2 regions of the Winogradskyella helgolandensis genome follow, and region 2 is predicted to be linked to the other one. Evidence: riboswitches for the same ligand, from Rfam matches in the RefSeq annotation. Region 2 holds a riboswitch; the other holds the start of a gene.
What was found. A riboswitch is a leader RNA that binds a small molecule or an ion and turns the genes downstream of it on or off. The one in region 2 is predicted to bind S-adenosylmethionine.
Positions count from the first base shown of each region.

Region 1 (3,813 bases), 990 kb from region 2:
ATTCAACTCATATACTAAATCTTCCATGTCATAATCTGCCATAGCAATTGTAGTCCCGGAAAAGGTGTTGGTTTCTACGATATCTGCGCCAGCTTCGAAATATTTTGCATGAATTTCTGCAATAGCTTCAGGTTGTGTAAGTGATAGTAAATCGTTATTTCCTTGTAAAGGTGATGGGTAATCTTTAAAACGTTCGCCTCTAAAATCTTCTTCTTGAAAATTATATTGCTGAAGCATGGTTCCCATAGCTCCGTCGAGAACCAAGATTCGTTTTTGTAATTCATCTGTTATTGTGCTCATAATATGTGTGTGTTCTCGATACAACTTTATTCCGATGGCATAAAATCACTCGAACTAACCTTAGTTTTCTAAAGCTTGTTTTAAATCGTTAATAATATCTTCTGGATGTTCTAAACCAACAGATACTCTTATTAATCCTGAAGTTATACCTGTTTCTAAACGGACATCTTCTGGTATTTTTGCATGTGTTGTAGATGCAGGATGTGTTACAATACTTCGTGTATCACCTAAATTTGCTGAAAGTGATAAGAGTTGAATTGCATTAAGAAATTTACGACCTGCTTCAATACCTCCTTTTATTTCAAAAGCAACGATACTTCCACCTGCTTTCATTTGTTTTTTTGCTAAGTCGTATTGTGGGTGCGATTTTAAAAATGGATATTTTACAAAATTCACATTGTCGTGAGATTCTAAAAAGGTAGCAACTTTTAATGCATTATCGCAATGTCTGTCCACTCTTACAGGTAATGTTTCTAAACTCTTTGAAAGAACCCAAGCATTAAAAGGAGATAAAGCTGGACCAGTATTTCTCGAAAATAAATATATTTTTTGAATTAAATCAGAGCTGCCAACCGTTACACCACCTAACACTCTACCTTGTCCATCTATTAATTTGGTAGCAGAATGAATTACTAAATGCGCACCAAATTTTATGGGTTGTTGTAAATAAGGGGTTGCAAAACAATTATCTACAATAAAAATGAGATTATGTTTTTTGGCAATATCACCTAAGCGTTGTAAATCTAAAATATCTACAGCAGGATTCGTTGGGCTCTCTGCATAAATAACTTTAGTATTGGGTTGAATTAGACTTTCGATTTTATCTAATTCATCAATTTTAAAATAACTATTTGAAATATTCCACTTTGGTAATATATTATTAAATAGGGTTTGAGTTGATCCAAAAATACTTCGACAAGAAAGGATATGGTCATCTGTATCAAGTAAAGCAGCAAAAGTTGAAAACACAGCGGACATACCTGAAGCAAAGGCATAACCACGTTCTGCACCTTCCATTAAACAGATTTTATCTACAAATTCTGATGAATTAGGATTAGAATAACGACTGTAAATATTACGTTGTTTTTCATCAGCAAAAGAAGCACGCATGTCTTCGGCATCTTCAAAAACATAACTCGATGTTAGATACAAAGGATTAGAATGCTCTAAAAATTGTGAGCGCTCTATTTGTGTGCGTATGGCTTGTGTTTCAATATGTTTTGAACTCATTTTCTAATCTTTAAATAAATCAAAAAAACTAAATACGTCTTAGACGTATGTATAGAAAATGTTATAAAGAAGTTTAATTACAGCTTTGTAATTATGTTGGGTTATCTATCCAATTGTGCGATAAATGAATCGACAATTACGTAGAAGTTAGCACCTTCTTAATAAGTTTAAGGGTTGCTAAGGTTTCAAAGGGTCTAATCCCTCCACCTTTCTTGATAACATTTCAATACGTTATTTGAACTTTGAATGGTACAATATTCCGAAAGAAAATAGGATTACACAAATTTTATTCACTTTATTTTAATCAAGACATATTGCATTTTAATTGTAACTTTGATTTACCCAAACAAAATTATTATGTTAGAAAATTTCTGGTTTAATGTGCAATACGGCATGAACCATGTTTTAGATATTAATGGATATGACCATGTCCTTTTTTTAATGGTATTGGCTGTGCCTTACGTTTTTAATGACTGGAAACGAGTACTAGTTTTAGTGACCACATTTACTTTAGGTCATACGCTTTCATTGGTGTTGGCAGCTTATGGTATTGTGAGTATTAATGGTGTGTTAGTGGAGTTTTTAATTCCGGTTACTATTTTAATCATGGCACTTTATAACGTCTTTACTGCAGGTAAAAAATCAAAAACGGGCAAGATTAGTTTGTTGTTTTTTACCACTTTGTTTTTCGGAATCATACATGGTTTAGGGTTTGCAAGAGAATTTAAAATGTTTTCGGGTCAATCGGAAAATAAACTAGAACTTCTTGTAGAATTTGCATTAGGGATTGAACTTGCCCAAGTCATCATTGTTTTTATTGTTTTATTTTTAGGGTTTTTATGCCAAACAGTCTTTAGATTTTCGCGTCGCGACTGGGTAATGGTAATATCTGCTATTGTAGTAGGACTTGTAATTCCGATGATAATAGAGAGCGATTTTCTAAAATAAACCAAAAAAGTTTGGTAAAACTTTAACGAGAAGTAAATGGCTTATAAAATACTATCCGTTTATCTTCGTTACTAACATGGTACGTTTGTATAACACTAATTATTAATGCCAAAGACAAAACAATTACGTTACGATAAAGCCTATTTACGAATAGCAAAAGAATGGGGCAAATTGTCTCATTGTAAGCGTAAACAGGTAGGAGCCCTTATTGTTAAAGATAGAATGATAATTTCGGATGGTTACAATGGTACACCAACTGGTTTTGAAAATTATTGCGAAGACGATGAAGGTTATACTAAATGGTATGTGCTACATGCCGAAGCCAATGCGATTTTAAAAGTAGCATCATCCACACAATCTTGCCAAGGAGCAACATTATATATTACACTTTCACCTTGCAAAGAATGTAGTAAATTAATTCATCAAGCAGGAATTGTACGTGTTGTTTATCATCAAGATTATAAGGATTGTTCAGGAATTGACTTTCTTAAAAAAGCAGGTATCGAATTAGAACTTATTGAAGATTTAAGAGAAGATTCTTGTTTTCACGAGAAATAAATATGGCAACAAAAAATAAATACATACCTCTTATTATCGGTGTTGCAATTGCAGCGGGAGTTATTATAGGTGGGAAAATGAATTTTTCTGATACGTCAGATAATCTTTTTTCTACAAATAGTAAGAAAGATAAACTCAATCGGTTAATAGATTATATAGATTACGAGTACGTAGAAGAAGTGAATACAGACAGTATTGTAGATGTTACTGTCAATGGTATTTTACATAATTTAGATCCGCATTCAACTTATATTCCTAAAGAAGATTTAGAGCGAATCACAGAAAACATGAAAGGTGATTTTGTAGGTATTGGTATTAACTTTTACCCTTACAGAGATACTATTGCAGTAATTAGACCTACCGAATATGGTCCAAGTGAGCGTGCAGGTATAATGAGTGGAGACCGTATTCTGTTAGCAGATGGAGATACACTTTATGGACCTAATGTTTCTAGTGATTTCATAAGTGAGAAATTAAAAGGTGATAAAAACAGTAATGTTAAACTTACGGTATTTAGAAAAGGTGAGGATGAGCTGTTAGAGTTTGATGTCAAACGAAAAGCTATTCCAATAAAAAGTGTAGAGGCTGCTTATATGCTTACTGATGACTTGGGATATATGAAAATGAATCGTTTTGCAGAATCTACTTTTAAGGAGTTTAAGTTGGCACTCAACGAGTTGAAAGATCTTGGCGCTACTAAATTAGCTTTAGACTTAAGGGATAATCCAGGTGGATTCTTAGGTATAGCAGAACAAATTGCAGATGAGTTTTTAGAAG
Region 1 is NZ_JABFHO010000001.1:1,216,449-1,220,261, forward strand. Features, by position in the region: gene HM992_RS04965 (homocysteine S-methyltransferase family protein) at 1-300, opposite strand, end outside; gene HM992_RS04970 (trans-sulfuration enzyme family protein) at 361-1,530, opposite strand; SAM riboswitch class I at 1,629-1,752, opposite strand; gene HM992_RS04975 (HupE/UreJ family protein) at 1,888-2,478, shown strand; gene HM992_RS04980 (deoxycytidylate deaminase) at 2,584-3,036, shown strand; gene HM992_RS04985 (S41 family peptidase) at 3,039-3,813, shown strand, end outside.
Region 1: it holds a riboswitch for S-adenosylmethionine, as region 2 does, so the genes downstream of both, HM992_RS04970 (trans-sulfuration enzyme family protein) here and HM992_RS00790 (O-acetylhomoserine aminocarboxypropyltransferase/cysteine synthase family protein) in region 2, are expected to answer to the same signal.

Region 2 (3,813 bases):
TTTTTCTTTTAATTGCGTTGAAAAAATAGGTTTTAAAAAACGTGCCAATTGATCAAATTCTATTAAAAAGGCATCGTGGCCATGAACGGATTTAATTTCATGTATATTAACGTTGTCTTTTAATGCTTTTAAGTCTACATAAGTATTCCAGTTTTCATCTGCCTTAAAAAACAAGTCCGAATTAATCGTGATGATGTGGATGTCTCCTTTAATTTTTGAAGCCACTTCTAAAAAATCAGTTCTGTTTCTCGTGATATCTATAGTTCGTAAAATCTGATTCATCAATTTATAAGCGGCAACTTGAAAACGATTTTCTAGTGCATTACCATGGTAACTCAACCAAGATTCAATGTTGTAAAGTGAATTGCTTTTTTTAGTGCGTTCAAATTTTTGAGTTAATGATTCAGGTGTACGATATAGGGTCATAGCATGCATCCTCGCATCTTTTAATGGTTGTGAGGAGTTGTTCAAAATAGCATCTTGAATATGGCAATTAGCAATTACCCAATCCGTCGATTTCCAATCAGTCGCAATAGGAATTAAATGTTGAATTAGTTGTGGTTTTAAAGCTGCCAATTCCCATGCAATACCACCACCAACTGAACCTCCAATTACAGCGAATAAGTTCTCAATCTTTAATTGTTCTAAGGCTAATGCAAATAGTTGTGCTATGTCTCTTGCTGTAAAATCTTTATAATTTTCAATAATATGTTCAGCAATATTATCATAGCCGTTACCAAGGATATTGAATGCTAAAATGGTGTATTCATTTGTGTCTATGCATTTGTTTTTACCTATAATATCATTCCACCAACCGTTGTCGCCAATCACGTTAGAATTACCAGTAAGGGCGTGGTTGACTAAAATTATGGGAGCAGAATGTAGCGTTTTGCCAAAAGTTTGGTAAGACAATTTAGGGATTATTGTCTTACCGCTTTCAGTAACATAATTATTTAGGGTTATGTAGTGTAAGTGTGCCATTACAAATTTTTATATAGCCGTATATTCTTTTTCTACGGAAATTTTTAAAGGTGTTATATTCTGTAAATTATCTTTTACAGGACAGCGTTCTTCCACAATTTGAAGCCATTTTGTTAAGACTTCAATACTAGCGTCAGTCTCTGGAACGAGGTTGAGGTTAATCGTTTTAAAACCTGCACGTTCTTTAGTAGAGGTACCTAAGAATCGATCAGGATTTAATTCACCTGTCACTTCAATCTTTAAATTTTTAATTGTGAAGCCTAATTCTTTGGCTACTAGATGTCCAACAACATTTGCACAGCCAGCAAAGCCTGCTAAAATGTATTCTACCGGATTGGCATCTTCATCTGTGCCTCCTAAGGCTTCAGGTTCGTCTACAACTAAAGTAAATTGTCTTGTTTTTCCTATAAATTGAGTTGCAGAAGCACTGTCGCCTACAACTGAGAATTTTAAATCACTCATTGATTCGTCTGTTTTAGTTTTTGAAAATTTAAAGTAGACACCTTCATTACAAAGGCATCTACTTCGCTATTAATTAAATTTTAATTCTGAAGTGCTTTTTTCTGCTTTACAACAGCAAAAGCTTCTTTTAAATCATCTTTTAAATCTTCAATATTTTCAATACCTACAGATAAACGAATTAAATCTTTAGTAACTCCTGTGGTTTCTTGCGCTTCATCACTTAATTGTTGATGCGTAGTACTTGCAGGATGTATGATAAGAGATTTTGTGTCTCCAATATTAGCTAACAATGAGAATAATTTGGTAGTGTCTGCAATAGTTTTAGCAGCTTCGTAGCCACCGTCAACACCAAAAGTTACCACTCCACTTTGACCTTTTGGCAAGTATTTTTTAGCTAATGCATTATACTTGCTAGATTCTAGCCCTGGGTAATTTACCCATTTGACTTCAGGTTGAGATTCTAACCACGTCGCTAATTCAAGCGCATTTTCACTATGTTTTAGAATGCGTAATTCTAAAGTTTCTAAACCTTGAATAATTTGAAAGGCATTAAACGGACTTAAAGCTCCTCCATAATCTCGTAAACCTTCAATTCTAATTTTAGCAATAAATGCAGCTGGTCCTATAGCTTCGCTGTACACTAAACCATGGTAACCTGCAGATGGTTCTGTGAACTCAGGGAATTTTCCGTTGGTCCAGTCAAAGGTACCTGCATCAATGATAATACCTCCAAGTGATGTTCCGTTACCAGTAATATATTTTGTTAAAGAATGGATTACGATGTTTGCTCCGTGTGCAATCGGATTTAATAAATAAGGAGTTGCTACTGTATTGTCTACAATTAAAGGTACTTTGTAAGATTTCGCTTCTTTAGAAATCGCTTCAAGATCTAAAACATCTAACTTAGGGTTTCCTAAAGATTCTACGAAAAAGGCTCTTGTGTTTTCTTGGGCTGCTTTTGCAAATTCTTCAGGGTTAGAAGCATCAACAAATGTTGTAGTAATACCGTGTCTTGGTAACGTTACACTCAATAGATTGTACGTTCCTCCATACAAACTGCTCGATGCCACAATATGGTCTCCAGCTCTTAAAAGTGTTAAAAGCGTAGTGGAAATTGCTGCAGTACCAGATGCTGTGGCAACGGCTGCGATACCACCTTCTAGAGCTGCTAGTCGCTGCTCTAAAATGTCGTTTGTAGGATTGTTTAAACGTGTGTAAATAAAACCAGGAACAGAAAGGTTAAATCGTCCTGCGGCTTCATCAGAATCTTTAAAAACATACGATGATGTTTGGTAAATAGGAACAGCTCTTGTTCCTGAGGTTTGTGTTGTGTCGTGACCTGCGTGCAACGCTTGTGTTGCGAATTTTTGTGTACTCATTTTTCTAAGTTTTTGAGTTAATAAATGATTAAACCAAAAGCCAAATAAGCCTCTTTGTTCCTTGACCGTAGTCGAAGAGTGAAGCGTACTTAATAGAAAAATATTAAAAAGAAAATGCTAATTACAGATGGGTAATTAGTCTTGAGTTATCTATCCAATTTTTCGATTAATGAATCAAATAATTAAGTAGAATTTAGCACCTTCATAGTAAATCTAAGGGTTGCTAAGGCTTCATAGGGTCATTCCCTCCGCCTTTCTTGATAACATTTCAGTAAGTGTTTGAACTTTGTGAGCACAAATATTGCAATACAAAAACTACAATTCCAAATAAATTGTCAATTTTATGAGTTTTTTGTGAAATTCGTAAGATTACGAGCTTTTCTTTGCTAAATACTTGGTTTGAATAATTTCGCCAACCGGTTTGTTTTCAATTTTACTCTCTAGCCAAGAAATAATATCTAAGTATAAAAATGCGCGTCGCTCGTATGGATGATCTTCAAAAGTCTTCAATGTTTTGTGCAATTCTTTAAACGCATTTTTAAGATCGTGTGGGTAAATATCTTGAAGACCTCTAATGAATTTTATCATTTCCTTTTGCACTTCGTGAAGGTCATTCATTTTAATTAAAAATTTATACGTGCTTCGTAAAAGGGTTTCTAAATGATAATCTAAACCGGCTTCATAATGTGCTACAAGATTTAAAACTCGTGAAAAACAGAGTAAATCTTCGCGCATGCTAAGTGTTTTGTTTGAGATAATTTTATCCAAATATTTTATACACGCTTTATTGTTGCCAGCTCCAAATTGTAGACTCGCAAATTTATAATAAAATATCATTTTGTGATGAGGGTCAATTCTATTACTAAACGGAATTAAAGCTTTTTCAATTTTAGGAATTAAGTCTAATCCTTCTTCAAAACTTCCATCAATAAAGTGTTGGTTTATGCTATGAAAGTTAGTGTAAAGGAAAACTAATGAGGCTACATTTTCA
Region 2 is NZ_JABFHO010000001.1:222,198-226,010, reverse strand. Features, by position in the region: gene HM992_RS00800 (alpha/beta fold hydrolase) at 1-981, opposite strand, end outside; gene HM992_RS00795 (OsmC family protein) at 991-1,443, opposite strand; gene HM992_RS00790 (O-acetylhomoserine aminocarboxypropyltransferase/cysteine synthase family protein) at 1,524-2,822, opposite strand; SAM riboswitch class I at 2,966-3,089, opposite strand; gene HM992_RS00785 (hypothetical protein) at 3,192-3,813, opposite strand, start outside.